DNA from 4 places in the Roseateles sp. PN1 genome. Region 1 is predicted to be linked to each of the others. Evidence: predicted binding sites of a transcription regulator. Region 1 holds the regulator's gene; each other region holds the start of a gene.
What was found. Region 1 encodes FNR, which switches genes on or off when oxygen is low (the NO sensors DNR and NnrR bind a similar motif). Its sites were predicted from a motif close to TTGATNNNNATCAA; they were not measured.

Region 1 (3,424 bases):
TCGGTGGCGGTGCGAATTCCGCCTGAGTCAGCGGCGCAAGCGGGTGTCGGTGCGCATCCCATCTCTTTTGCCTTGATGGGGCAGGCGGTTGACAAGGCGGGTGTTGCCAGCGGCAAGATCGAGATCAAGGAAAAATCGACCTTTGTCGTGCCGCGCTGAGCGCTAACGAATCATTTGAACAAGAAGTCCTTGCAGAGCAGGAGTTGACGCAATGAGTCAAGAAAACAAACGCACGACCGATTCCGCTAGCCCCTGGTGGCGTGAGAAGTTCATGTGGCTGGTGTGGGGTGGCCCGGGTGTGGTGGTGATCGCCAGCTTTGTGACCCTGTTCCTGGCCCTGCATTTCCCCGAGACGGTGCTGGATGAGTCCAAGGTGCAGACTACTTATGTGGGCAAGGCGTCCAAGGAAGCCGATCCAGCCTCCTTGGCGCCGGCCATGAAGGGCCGCAACCACGCTGCCACCGGCGCGCAATGAAATGAAGACCGAGCCCCGCAATCGTGTTGAGTCGGACGACGCCACCTTTGCGGTGGATTTGCCGCCGCCTACGTCCAGATTGGCGCGCTGGGCGATGGCAATCGCCTGGCCGGCCTTTGTGATGGCAGGGGTGACCGAGGGCTTGGTGTTTTCGGTGGTTGACCCCAGCGATTTGACCTGGTTCGGTGGCGAGCGCATGGAACTCTCCCGGCAGGCCGTCTACACGCTCAGCTTTCTGATTTTTTGGAGTGTCATCAGCTTGGCCTCTAGCATCAGCCTGATGCTGGCCACCTTGCCGGAGACGCCTGATGCACCCCAGGCTATTCACCCGCGGCGTTGGCCGCAGTAGGCTGCCGCAGGCCGCTCGCTCGGGCGGCGCTGAATGCCTGAATGAATAAAAGAAGGGCTGAGTACCACTCAGCCCTTCTTTCATTGTGCCGCTGGCGCGGCTCAGCCGCCCGCCGCCTGCCTCAGTTCAGCAAGTGCCGTTATTGACCAGCTTCTGCAGACCGGCTTGGTCGAGGATGCGCAAGTGGCGCTGCTTCACTTCCAGCAGGCCTTCTTCCTGGAACTTCGAGAAGGTCCGGCTGACCGTTTCCAGCTTCAGGCCCAGATAACTGCCGATTTCCTCGCGCGTCATGCGCAGCACCAAAGCGGCGGCCGAGAAGCCGCGCGCCTGCAGGCGCTGGGTCAGGTTTAGCAAGAAAGCCGCCAGGCGCTCTTCCGCCCGCATGCTGCCCAGCAAGAGCATCACGCCGTGATCGCGCACGATTTCGCGGCTCATGATCTTGTGGAACTGGCGCTGCAAATCGGTGAACTCACGCGACAGCTCTTCCAGCTGTTCGAAGGGAATCACGCAGACCTGCGAGTCTTCCAGCGCCACGGCGTCGCAGCTGTGGCGGTCGGTGCTGATGCCATCCAAGCCTAGCAATTCGCCCGCCATTTGAAAGCCGGTGACCTGGTCGCGGCCATCTTCTGAAGAGACACAGGTCTTGAAAAAACCGGTGCGCACCGCGTAAAGCGACTGAAAGGGGTCGCCGCTGCGAAACAAGGTGTCGCCGCGCGACACCTGGCGGCGCGTGGCCACCAACTCGTCTAACTGCTCGAGGTCACCCGACGACAAGCCAACGGGTAGGCAAAGCTCGCGCAAATTGCAACTGGAGCAGGCGACCTTGAGCGGTTCAATCTTGATAGGTACGGTGACGTTCATGGAGTGCATTATGGATGACGCATATCGCAGTGGGCAGGCGCCGTTGCCGGCATCTGTTCGGGGCAAGGCGGCGAATCGAACGTCTGCTCGCCGCCTATCGGCTTCGCCAAACATGATTTAGCTCAAGCCCAATGCGCAATGCATGCGATTGTTAGGGCAAAGAATGAGGCCAAACTTGATCTCGGTCAATCGCTTGTGTGGCGGGCTTGGCAATATGCGAGCCATGGTTTCTATCACCCAGCCCCAAGTCCTGTCAGGCAAAGACTCCGCCGTGAGCATCATCAACGAAGACCTGTTGCGCCGCTTCGATGTGTCCGGGCCACGCTACACCTCGTACCCGACCGCGGATCGCTTTGTTGAGGCCTTCACCGCCGAAAACTACGCGCAGGCTTTGGTGCAACGGGCCACAGGCTCGCAGATCGGCGGCGCTGCGCCCTTGTCGATCTATGTGCACATTCCGTTTTGTGAATCGGTGTGCTACTACTGTGCCTGCAACAAGGTCATTACCAAGCATCACGATAAAGCCGCTGAATACCTGCAGGCTTTGATCACCGAGATGGACTTGACGCTGGCGCATCTGGGGCGCGGCGCCGGGGTGTCTCAGCTGCATCTGGGTGGCGGCTCGCCGACCTTCTTCAGCGATGAAGAGTTGACGGGCCTGGTGCAGGCCTTGCGTGAACGCTTCCGCATCGTTGCTGGTGCCGAGATGGCCATCGAGGTGGATCCGCGCACGGTCAATGTGGATCGCCTCAAGCATCTGCGCAGCCTGGGTTTCAATCGCTTGAGTTTCGGCGTGCAAGACTTTGACCCGCATGTTCAAAAGGCGGTGCATCGCCAGCAGAGCTTTGCCAGCGTCGAGGCCTTGATGACGGCAGCGCGCGAGCTGGGTTTTGAGTCCACCAATGTTGATCTGATCTACGGCCTGCCGCTGCAAACGCCTGAGTCTTTTGCGCGCACCATCGAACAAGTGGGTGCCTTGAAGCCGGATCGCATCGCGCTTTACGGCTACGCTCATTTGCCGCAGCGCTTCAAACCGCAACGCCGTATCGACGAAGCCCAACTGCCGCCGGGTGCCGCCAAGGTGGCGATGTTGCATGGCGCGATTGAAGGCTTCATGACGCATGGCTACAGCTATATTGGCATGGATCATTTCGCCTTGGCGAATGACTCTTTGGCTGTGGCCAAGCGCCAGGGCCGCCTGCATCGCAATTTCCAGGGCTACAGCACCCAGCCGGACTGTGACCTGATTGCTTTGGGTGTGTCGGCGATCGGCCGCGTTGGTGCCAATTACAGCCAGAACGTCAAGACGCTGGAGGCTTATTACGACATGCTGCGCCAGGGTCAGTTGCCCATCGAACGCGGCTTGGCCTTGACTCGTGACGACATCGTCCGCCGCGCCGTCATCATGGCCTTGATGTGCCAGGGGCGGCTGGAATTTGAGTCCATCGCCTTGGCGCACCTGGTGGATGTGGCCGAGTACTTCAAGCCCGAGCTGGAGCGTATGCGTGAACTTGCGGAGCAGGGCTTGGTGACGGTGGATGCCGACGCCATTCAAGTGACGCCGCTGGGCTGGTTCTTTGTGCGCGCTGTGGCCATGGTGTTTGACCGTTACCTGCAAGCCGATCGCAGCCGCGCGAAGTTCTCTAAAATCATCTGATGCTTGATGTCGCCCTTGCCGGCTCGGCCCTGTTGATGGGCTTGGCCGGCATTCCTCATTGCTTGGCCATGTGTGGCGCGAC
Region 2 (3,424 bases), on a different contig from region 1:
GCTCGGCCAAGCCGCGTGCGGCATGGCGTGCCGCTTTGTGATCGCCCTTGTGTTCCCCTTTTCCAGGCCCCCCGGTGACATCGTGGGCCAGGCCATCGCTGACCGCCTGGGCCAGCGCATGGCAGTAGGCCGCATGTTCTTCGATCAGGTCGAACTCGCTGCTGCGCTGGCGCATGCGGCGGGCCAGCAGCATGCGGGTCTCGTCGGCCACCAGGGCGGCAGGTTGGCCGGCCAGCAGCGCCTTGCTGGCCTGGCCCAGCACCTCCAGCATGAAGGCTTGCGCATCGGCTTGGCCGAGCACATTGTCCAGCCGGTCACCGATGCGGAAGGCACCCTCACCAGCAGCCTGCATGGCCGCAAAAATGATCTGCTCGCCGCCCGCCTTGAGCCAGGCCATATGACCCACATCCTGCGCTGCGGCCGCGCGCAGTACCTCGATGGCGCCTTGCTTGCCGACAAAAGGCAGCAGGCGTTTGCGGGCGCGGTTCCAGTCGATCAGAAAAACGATGCGTGAGCCTATGCCTTCAAGCGCGGCAGCCAAGGCCGCCTCGTCCGCACAGTCAAAGCGCGCACTGCCGAAGGTGTAGGCCTGACCATCATTGAGGCCGGCGGCAACCTTGGACTGCGTGTCGGCCCACTGCGCGCCAAAGGGATTGAGCAGTTCCTGAAAAAACTCGAAGCGCGGGCGATGCAGGTCGGAGTAGTTCAGCGTGATGCTCAAGCCCTCCACCTGCAGCACCAGCACATGGGCGTCGTTGGTGCCGATATCGTTTTGCAGCAGCAGGCGATCGCCGTCACGGGTGGCGGCGGTATCCAGACCGGGGTGGTCAAACTTCAGCCGCGCGGTGCGATTGAGGCCGCGCATAAAGGCTTGCACCCGGGCGTGGTCTCCGTCCTGCAATTGCCAGACATGGGCGCCATCAATGGTTTCGCTGGACAAGGTGCTGGCGAGTTGATTGAGCTGCTTGTGCAGATCCATCACCAGCAGATGCAGGCTGTCGGATTCGGCAGCATCTCCGACTTTGACGCTGCCGTGCGCGTGTTTGCCCTCGGCTTTGGCGCCCGGTTTGCCATGACTCTTTTCGGCACGCTTGCCGCTGGTCAGCAAGCGCAGCTGCTCGGCGCTAAGCGCTTCGGCGCCGCTGTGTTGCTCACCAAACGCGTCCAGCCATTGCAGCCAATGGGCCAGGCGCTCGCGGGTCGCATCAACGGCGGCGGCGCTGTCCAGCAAGGGGCGCGCCATCACGCTCAAGTCCTCGGCCAAGCGAGCGGACATGCGCGGCAGGTCAGGCACCAACAAGGCGCCGTCCACCTGCGAGGCCGCGCCTGGCAGTTCGCGCAACCAGCGGCCCTCGATACCGGCGGCGGCCACCTCGCGGCCGAGGTCCAGCGCTTCGGCCTCGGGGTGGGCCGCATGCGCTGCGGCGGCCTGCAGCACGCTCAGGTAGAGCTTCAAGCGATCATTGGCGGCCAGGGCGGCCTTGATCCACGCCGGCAGCAAAAGGCTGCTCTTCCCCATCGCGGCGACTGCGTCTGACTTCTGCATGCGAACCCCGTTGTGAACTGGTACGCGTCGCAGTCTAGGCAGGGCAAATGACTGTTTTGAGGCAATCGGGGCTGGCAGTACCTTCTTTTGAGCTAGATCAAGTCAGCGCGGCGATGCGGGGCGATTTGAAACGAATTAGACGCACATATCAGCACGCAGGCTGACGATCGTGCGAAAAGCCATGCCGCTCAAATCAAGGATTAGAGCCCCGCCATCGCCACGTACTTGGTCACCACATAGTCCTCGATGCCCTGGTGCGCGCCCTCGCGGCCGAGGCCGCTTTGCTTGACGCCGCCAAAGGGAGCCACCTCGTTGGAGATCAGGCCGGTGTTGACGCCCACCATGCCGTACTCCAGCGCCTCGGCCACGCGCCAGACGCGGCCGATGTCGCGGCTGTAGAAATAGCTCGCCAGGCCGAACTCGGTGTCATTGGCCAGGGCGATCACCTCGGCGTCGCTGCTGAACTTGAACAGCGGCGCCAGTGGGCCAAAGGTTTCTTCACGAGCCACCGCCATATCGGCCCGCACATCGGCCAGCACGGTTGGTGCAAAGAAGCTGCCACCCAGGGCATGGCGCTGGCCACCCAACAGCACCCGCGCACCCTTGGCCACGGCGTCGGCGATGTGGGCTTCCACCTTGGCCACGGCAGCCGCGTCGATCAACGGGCCTTGCTGCACGCCGTCCTCCAAGCCATTGCCGACCTTGAGGCGAGCCACAGCGGCGCAGAGCTTGTCGGCGAATGCCTCGTAAACCTGCTCATGCACATAGATGCGGTTGGCACAGACGCAGGTCTGGCCAGCATTGCGGAACTTGGAAATCATCGCGCCCTCGACCGCGGCGTCCAGGTCGGCGTCTTCAAACACGATGAAGGGGGCATTGCCGCCCAGCTCCAACGAAAGCTTCTTGATGGTGGGCGCCGACTGCGCATACAGCAGGCGGCCCACCTCGGTGGAGCCGGTGAAGCTGAGCTTGCGCACCACCGGGTTGCGCGTTAGCTCGCCACCAATGGCGCGCGCGTCACCGGTGATGACCTGCAGCACGCCACCGGGCACGCCGGCCTCTTCCGCCAAGGCCGCAAGCGCCAGGGCCGAGAAAGGCGTGCCTTCGGCCGGCTTGACGATGATGGGGCAGCCTGCCGCCAGCGCCGGCGCGACCTTGCGCGTGATCATGGCCAGCGGGAAGTTCCAGGGCGTGATGGCCGCGCAAACGCCGATGGGCTCGCGCAGCACCAGCAGGCGGCGGTCGCTCAAGGGGCTGGGAATGGTCTCGCCGTAAATGCGTTTGCCCTCTTCGGCAAACCACTCGATGAAAGAAGCTGCGTAGGCCACCTCGCCGCGCGCCTCGGCCAGAGGCTTGCCCTGCTCGCGCGTCATCAGCTGGGCCAGGGCCTCGCTGTGCGTCAACATCAGCTCAAACCAGCGGCGCAGCACGGCCGCGCGCTCTTTGGCGCTGCGGCGCCGCCAAGGGCCCCAGGCTTGATCGGCGGCAGCGATGGCTCGCTGCGTTTCCGCCTCGCCCATCAGCGGCACATGGCCCAGGCGCTCGCCGGTGGCGGGGTTGTGGACGTCAAAGTGGCGGCCGTCATCGGCGCCGACCCAGCGGCCAGCCAGATATGCCTGCTCACGCAGCAAAGAGGTGTTGGCGTCCATGGTCTTAACCTTGTTGCTGGGCTTGTTGCAGGGCTCGGCCGAGGATGGTGAGCGCCTCGTCAAAGACCGCGTCCGGCGTGGTCAGCGGGTGAAGGAAGCGGATCACATTGCCGTAGCTGCCGCAGGTCAGCAGAATCAGGCCTTGCTCCAGCGCCAGGGTCTGAACGCGCTTGGTGAAGTCGGCATCGGGCGCGCCGGTGCTGGGGTCGCAGAACTCGGCCGCCAGCAT
Region 3 (3,424 bases), on a different contig from region 1:
AACCCAGCGGCACCTCATAACCCGTCAAACCATCGGGGTAGCCATTGCCGTCAATGCGCTCTTGTTGCGAGCGAATGATGACGGCGGTTTGGCGCAGGCGCCCCAGTGGCGTCAGTGCCGCTTGCGCCATGATGGGGTGTTGCTTGTAGGCGCTGAACTCCTGGCCGTCCATCAGGGAGACGGTCTTGTTGAGCAAGTTGTCAGGCAGGCCGATCTTGCCCACTTCATGCAGCAGGCCGGCGTTGTAGATGTCCAGCGCTTCCTTGTCGTCCAGCGCCATATGTTCGGCAATGCGCCTGGCCAGGGTGGCCACCCGGTGGCCGTGGCCGGCCACGCTGCCGTCGCGCAATTCCAGCAAGCCCGCGAACACGCTGATGGACAGGGCGAAGTTCTCCTCCAGCTGCACATTGAGCTGCTCCAGCCTTTGGTTGCTGGCCGCAATTTCTTGCAGATTGGCTTCGAGCTTGTTGTTGGCCTGGGCCAACTCGTTGGTGCGCTCGCTGACGCGGCGCTCCAGTTCGCCGTTGACATTGCTGAGGCTGTCATTGGCCTGCTGCAGCTGGCTGTTGGCGTCTTGCAGCTGTGTATTGGCCTGCGCGAGTTGTTGGTTGAGGTCTTGAAGTTCCTGGGTTTGGGCCTGGTTCAGCTGCGCCAGGCGCCGGTTCTCGCGCTCCAGCTGCTGGCGCCGCAGGCCGTCTTGCACCGCCAGCACAATTTCCTGATCGTCCCAGGGCTTGCTGATGTAGCGGTTGATCTCGCCGCGGTTGATCGCGCCAATGGTGGAGGTGATGTCGGCATAGCCGGTCAGCAAGATGCGCACGACCTCGGGCCAGCCTTGCCGCACCTGTTCAAGGAATTGCACGCCGTCCATCTCCGGCATGCGCATGTCTGAGACGACCAGATCCACATGCTGGGCTTGCAGCAGGGCCAAGCCGGCCGCCCCGCCCTCGGCCAACAGCACCTGGTAGCCCAGGGGGCGGAACAAGCGCCGCAGGGCACTGAGGATGGAAGGCTCGTCATCGACAAACAAGATGACGGCCGGTTCAACAGTTTGGTCGCTCATGAGCGCCCTCCTTGCTGCAGCGGATGTTTACCTCGACAAGGTAGCTAGAGTTCCGCCGCGCTTGAAGGGTATGCCTTTGCGTCCGTTCATGGTGCGCCGGCCGCATTCCCCGCCGTGAACAATGGCACGGCAGGCCCTGGCTTGTGGGTATGGGTACCGGCGCAGGCGGGCGCCGGCCCGTCAGGCCAGGCTGGGCCCCAGGCCTAGCGGGGCGGGCAGGGCGGCCAGCACCTTCTGGAACAGCTGCACATAGTCTTGCGACGGTGCATGGCCGGCCAGCGGGTCCTGGTTGGCGGCAAAGGCATCGTCAAGCTCTGCCCAGTCGGCGTTGTTGAGCATCTTCAAGGCCAGCGGCAGCACCTCGCGCTCTTCGATCTCCATATGCTGCAAATAGCATTTGACGTAGTGCTGAGCCTTTTCCTCGAAGGCGGCACGGCGCGCTTCCCCCATCATCTCGTAGGCCAGCAGGGCGTGTTCCAGCTCGCGGATGGCGTGCTCGCCGCGGCGGTGGTCTTCATCGAGCTTGTCCAGCACACCGCGGACCTCCGGCGCGCGGGCGCGCAGCTTGGGGAAGAGCAGCAGGCTTTCCTTGGGGTGGTGCAGGCGCTCGGGGAATTCGTCGACGTAGAACAACATGGCCCGCAGGGCGCCAAAGTCCGGCAGCACGCCGTGCCGGCGCTGCTCGGCCAGCAGCAGCGGGATAGTGCGCAGCATCGCGGCCAGCGCGCTGTGCTCGTCTTGAATGACTTTGAGGGTCAGCGGCGTGGCCCGGCTTGAACTCTGGCTCATGACATGTCTCCATCGGCTGTTTTTGTCTGCCAAAGGGTGCCAGAACATGGCCGGCCAGCCTTGTTTTAAGTCAATACTTGGCACGCTGTCAGCGCGCGAAGTTGCAGGCGCTGGCGGCAAAGTCGCGTCTGCCACGTAAAATCACGGGTTACCCCCTAACTCCTCACCTGCGAAGCTCATGGCTAATACCGCTGCAAGCAACACCACCCTGATGGCCAACGCCATCCGCGCACTGGCCATGGACGCCGTGCAGCAAGCCAATTCCGGCCATCCCGGCGCGCCCATGGGCATGGCCGATATCGCCGTGGCCCTGTGGAGCCGCCATCTGCGCCACAACCCGACGAACCCCCAGTGGGCTGATCGTGACCGCTTCGTGCTGTCCAACGGCCACGGCTCCATGCTGATTTACGCGCTGCTGCATCTGACGGGCTATGACCTGCCGATCGAAGAGCTGAAGGCCTTCCGCCAGCTGCACAGCAAGACCCCCGGCCACCCCGAAGTGGGCATCACCCCCGGCGTTGAGACCACCACCGGCCCGCTGGGTCAAGGCATCACCAATGCCGTGGGTCTGGCCCTGGCCGAGAAGATGCTGGCCAAGGAATTCAATATCGACGCGCACAAGATCGTCGACCACCACACCTACGTTTTCCTGGGTGATGGCTGCCTGATGGAAGGCATCAGCCACGAAGCCGCCTCGCTGGCTGGCGCCTGGAAGCTGAACAAGCTGATCGCCATCTACGACGACAACGGCATCTCCATTGACGGCCAGGTCGCCCCTTGGTTCGCCGACAACACCGCCCAGCGTTTCGAAGCCTATGGCTGGAACGTGGTCGGCCCGGTGGACGGCCATGATGTCGACGCTGTTGACGCCGCCATTGCCAAGGCCAAGCTGAGCACAGACAAGCCGACCCTGGTGATCGCCAAGACGCATATCGGCAAGGGCTCGCCCAACCGCGCCAACACCGCCAAGGCGCACGGCGAGCCGCTGGGTGTTGAAGAAATCAAGCTGACTCGCGAGTCCATCGGCTGGGCGCATGAGCCCTTCGTGATCCCGCAAGAGGTCTATGCCGACTGGGACGCCAAGGCCGCCGGCGCCAGCCAGGAAGCCGCCTGGGACGAGCGTTTTGAAGCCTACGCCACCGCTCACCCCGAGCTGGCCGCCGAGTTCTTGCGCCGCATGGCCGGCGTGCTGCCTGCCGACTTCGCGCAAACCGCTGTGGACGCCGTTGTGGCCGCCCACACCAAGGGCGAAACTGTGGCCAGCCGCAAGGCCAGCCAGATCGCGCTGGAAGCCTTCACCGCCGCAGTGCCTGAGCTGCTGGGCGGCTCGGCCGACCTGACCGGCTCCAACCTGACCAACACCAAGTCGACCCCGGCCTTCCGCGTCGAAGCCGACGGTTCGTCCAACGGCGGCCGCCACATCAACTATGGCGTGCGCGAGTTCGGCATGGCCGCCATCATGAACGGCGTGGCCCTGCACGGTGGCTACATCCCCTACGGTGGCACCTTCCTGACCTTCAGCGACTACAGCCGCAACGCCATCCGCATGGCCGCGCTGATGAAGCAGCGCGT
Region 4 (3,424 bases), on a different contig from region 1:
ACGCCCGTGGGGCCAAGGAAGAGGAAGCTGCCGGTCGGCCGATTCGGGTCCGACAAGCCCGCGCGCGAACGGCGGATGGCATCAGCCACCGCGTGAATCGCTTCGTCCTGGCCCACCACGCGCTGGTGCAGCTTGGTTTCCATTTGTAGCAGCTTGTCGCGCTCGCCCTGCATCAGCTTGGCGACCGGGATGCCGGTGGCGCGAGCCACCACTTCGGCGATTTCTTCGGCGCCGACCATGGTGCGCAAGAGCTTGGGCTTGTCGGACGTGCCTTGCTTGCTGGCCTCTTTGGCCTGGGCTTCTTGCAAACGCTTTTCGAGCTTGGGCAGGCGGTCGTATTGCAACTCGGCGAGCTTGTTGAAGTCGCCCTTGCGCTTGAGCTCTTCGATCTGCTGCTTGATCCGGTCGATCTCTTCCTTCACATGGGCTGAGCCTTGGGCTTGTGCTTTCTCAGACTTCCAGAGTTCGTCCAGGTCATTGGCTTCGCGTTGCAGCTTCAGCAACTCTTCCTCGATCAAGTCAAAGCGCTTTTTCGAGCCCTCGTCCTTCTCGCGCCGCACCGCCTCGCGCTCGATCTTGAGCTGGATCATGCGGCGATCCAGCTTGTCCATCACCTCGGGCTTGGAGTCGAGTTCGATCTTGATCTTGGCCGCGGCCTCGTCGATCAGGTCGATGGCTTTGTCCGGCAGGAAGCGGTCGGTGATGTAGCGGTGGCTCAACTCGGCCGCGGCGACGATGGCCGGGTCGGTGATCTGCACGCCGTGGTGCACCTCGTACTTTTCCTGCAGGCCGCGCAGGATGGCGATGGTGGCCTCCACCGTGGGCTCGCCCACCATCACCTTCTGGAAGCGGCGCTCCAGGGCGGCGTCTTTCTCCACATATTTGCGGTACTCATCCAGCGTGGTGGCGCCGATGCAATGCAACTCGCCGCGCGCCAGCGCGGGCTTGAGCATATTGCCCGCGTCGATGGCGCCTTCGGCCTTGCCGGCGCCCACCATGGTGTGAATTTCGTCGATGAAGAGAATGGTCTTGCCTTCGTCCTGGGCCACTTCCTTGAGCACGCCCTTGAGGCGCTCCTCGAAGTCGCCGCGATACTTGGCGCCGGCCAGCAGCAAGGCCATGTCCAGCACCAGGATGCGCTTGTTCTTCAGGCTGTCGGGCACCTCGCCGTTGACGATGCGCTGCGCCAAGCCTTCCACGATGGCGGTCTTGCCCACGCCCGGCTCGCCGATCAGCACCGGATTGTTCTTGGTGCGGCGCTGCAGCACTTGGATGGCACGGCGGATCTCATCGTCACGGCCGATCACCGGGTCCAGCTTGCCCAGGGCAGCGCGCTCGGTCAGATCCAGGGTGTATTTTTTGAGCGCCTCGCGCTGGCCTTCGGCCTCCGCGCTGTCGACCTTCTGGCCGCCGCGCACGGCATCGATGGCAGCTTCAAGCGCCTTGCGGGTCAGGCCATGGCCGCGGGCCACACCGGCCAGGTCGCTCTTAGCGTCACTCAAGGCCAGCAAGAACATCTCGCTGGCGATGAATTGATCCTCGCGCTTATTGGCTTCTTTCTCAGCCGCCTGCAACAAGGCCACCAAGTCGCGCCCGGCGCCCACTTGCTGGCCTTCACCCTTGACCTGAGGCAGGCCGGCGATGATGGACTCCAGCGCTGTTTTCAAGGCTGCGGCATTGACACCGGCGCGCTCCAGCAGCGCCCGGGGGCCATCGTCTTGCAGCAGCATCGCCGCCAGCAAGTGCGCCGGCTCGATATAGGGGTTGTCGCGGGCAATCGCGAGACTGGAGGCCTCATTCAAAGCCTCTTGGAACCGTGAAGTGAATTTATCGACGCGCATGATGATTGGAACCTCCGTGGGCTTGCAAGTGGGTGCAGTGAAGGTCATTTCAAGTCCCGGCGGTTTGATCTGGCGCAAGCCAGTTGAAGGGTGACCGGGCTGAACAGCGAAGCCCCGGCATCGGCGAAATTGCCGGGTGTTGCTTGATTACTTCGACCCCATGACGGCACAGGGATCCGGACATATAGTCAAGCACCACCATGCAGCCGGTAGGAAGACATGCAGCAAGGGCCCCGCGTGTTTTTGAGTCCACCCGATGAAGCGAGGCGTCCTTTGATGGCAAGCGCTGGCCGGCAGCTGATGGCCTCCTTGCTGTTGGCACTTGGCGTGGCTGGCGTGGCTGGCGTGCACGCCAACGACACTGGCGACAACTCGCCCAGCAGCTTGCGGCTCAGCGGCTTTGGCACCTTAGGTCTGAGCCACACCCGCAGCGACCACGACTGGCTCTTGGCGCGCGAGCAAACCCAGGTCGGCGCCAGCAGCGCTAGCAGCGCCCTGGTTGACTCCCGGCTGGGCCTGCAACTGAACTGGGCGCCGGCCGAGCGCTGGGACACCGCGCTGCAACTGGTGCTGCGGCAACGGGCCAAGGACGCAAGCTTGGGCGAGGCGGTCGAATGGGCGTTTGTGGGCTATCAAATCAGCGCGGACTGGCATCTGCGCCTGGGCCGCACCAGCCCGGACGTGTTTTTACAAGCTGACCTGCGTAATGTGGGCTATGCCCTGCCCTGGGTGCGACCCAATATCGAGTTCTATGGCTGGATGCCCATCAACTCGCTCGACGGCGCCGACCTCAGCCACATCTGGCACACCGAACACGCCGACTGGACCGCCAAAGTGCAGCTGGGCAATGGCCTCAACACCATTCAAGCCTTGCGCATAGATGATTCTCTGCGCATACGCAACCGCAATACAGCCGTCCTCACCCTCAGCCGTGAGGCCGGGCATTGGCTGATCAAGGCCAGCTATGCCCGCGCCGATATCCACGTGAAGCCCAATGCCAACTTGCGGCTGTTGCAGCAGGCCTTGCAACAGATCACCGCACTGCCTGTGCCGTCCGTGGCGCAGCAAGCGCAGAACCTATCCGATGACTTGTACCCCCAGGGCTTGACGCAATATGCATCGCTGGGACTGCAATACCAGTCCAGCACCTGGTTCGGCAGCGCCGAAGCCAGCCATGTCCACCTGGCCTCGGGTCTCTCAGCCGGCTGGCGAGGCTATGCCTCCTTGGGACGACGTTGGCAGCGCCTGAGCGCCTACCTGATCGCTGGGCGCAGCCAGGCGGACAAGATGCCCAACGCAGCACCCTTGAATTGGCAGGCTGAGCTGACCCCTGTGATCGGCGCGCCGAACGCGGCCATGGCCACCGGCCTGGGCACCTTAGCTGCCGAAGCGGCCAACACCGCCCGCTTCGAGCAAAGCTCGATCGGTCTCGGCCTACGTTATGACTTCGCTCCGCGCATGGCGCTCAAGCTGCAAGTGGATCAAGTCAACACCCAGGCCAACGGCGCCGGATCCTGGCGGCACAACACCTCTGAGTCGGGCAGCAGCCAGATCTATTCCGCCACCTTGGACTTTGTCTTTTG

Region 2: a site for FNR is predicted at 1,634-1,647, ahead of AABB87_RS18245 (phosphate transport regulator). Genes of this name have one in related genera too.
Region 3: a site for FNR is predicted at 1,913-1,926, ahead of AABB87_RS02100 (hemerythrin domain-containing protein). Genes of this name have one in related genera too.
Region 4: a site for FNR is predicted at 1,906-1,919, ahead of clpB (ATP-dependent chaperone ClpB). Genes of this name have one in related genera too.

Annotation. Positions count from the first base shown of each region.
Region 1 is NZ_JBCARA010000002.1:497,714-501,137, reverse strand. Features, by position in the region: gene ccoG (cytochrome c oxidase accessory protein CcoG) at 1-159, shown strand, start outside; gene AABB87_RS04845 (hypothetical protein) at 212-475, shown strand; gene AABB87_RS04840 (hypothetical protein) at 477-824, shown strand; gene fnr (fumarate/nitrate reduction transcriptional regulator Fnr) at 951-1,685, opposite strand; gene hemN (oxygen-independent coproporphyrinogen III oxidase) at 1,909-3,342, shown strand; gene AABB87_RS04825 (sulfite exporter TauE/SafE family protein) at 3,342-3,424, shown strand, end outside.
Region 2 is NZ_JBCARA010000012.1:121,937-125,360, reverse strand. Features, by position in the region: gene AABB87_RS18245 (phosphate transport regulator) at 1-1,546, opposite strand, end outside; gene AABB87_RS18240 (NAD-dependent succinate-semialdehyde dehydrogenase) at 1,747-3,195, opposite strand; gene gabT (4-aminobutyrate--2-oxoglutarate transaminase) at 3,200-3,424, opposite strand, start outside.
Region 3 is NZ_JBCARA010000001.1:542,875-546,298, forward strand. Features, by position in the region: gene AABB87_RS02095 (HD domain-containing phosphohydrolase) at 1-1,063, opposite strand, end outside; gene AABB87_RS02100 (hemerythrin domain-containing protein) at 1,244-1,852, opposite strand; gene tkt (transketolase) at 2,031-3,424, shown strand, end outside.
Region 4 is NZ_JBCARA010000008.1:40,536-43,959, forward strand. Features, by position in the region: gene clpB (ATP-dependent chaperone ClpB) at 1-1,841, opposite strand, end outside; gene AABB87_RS13555 (hypothetical protein) at 2,118-3,424, shown strand, end outside.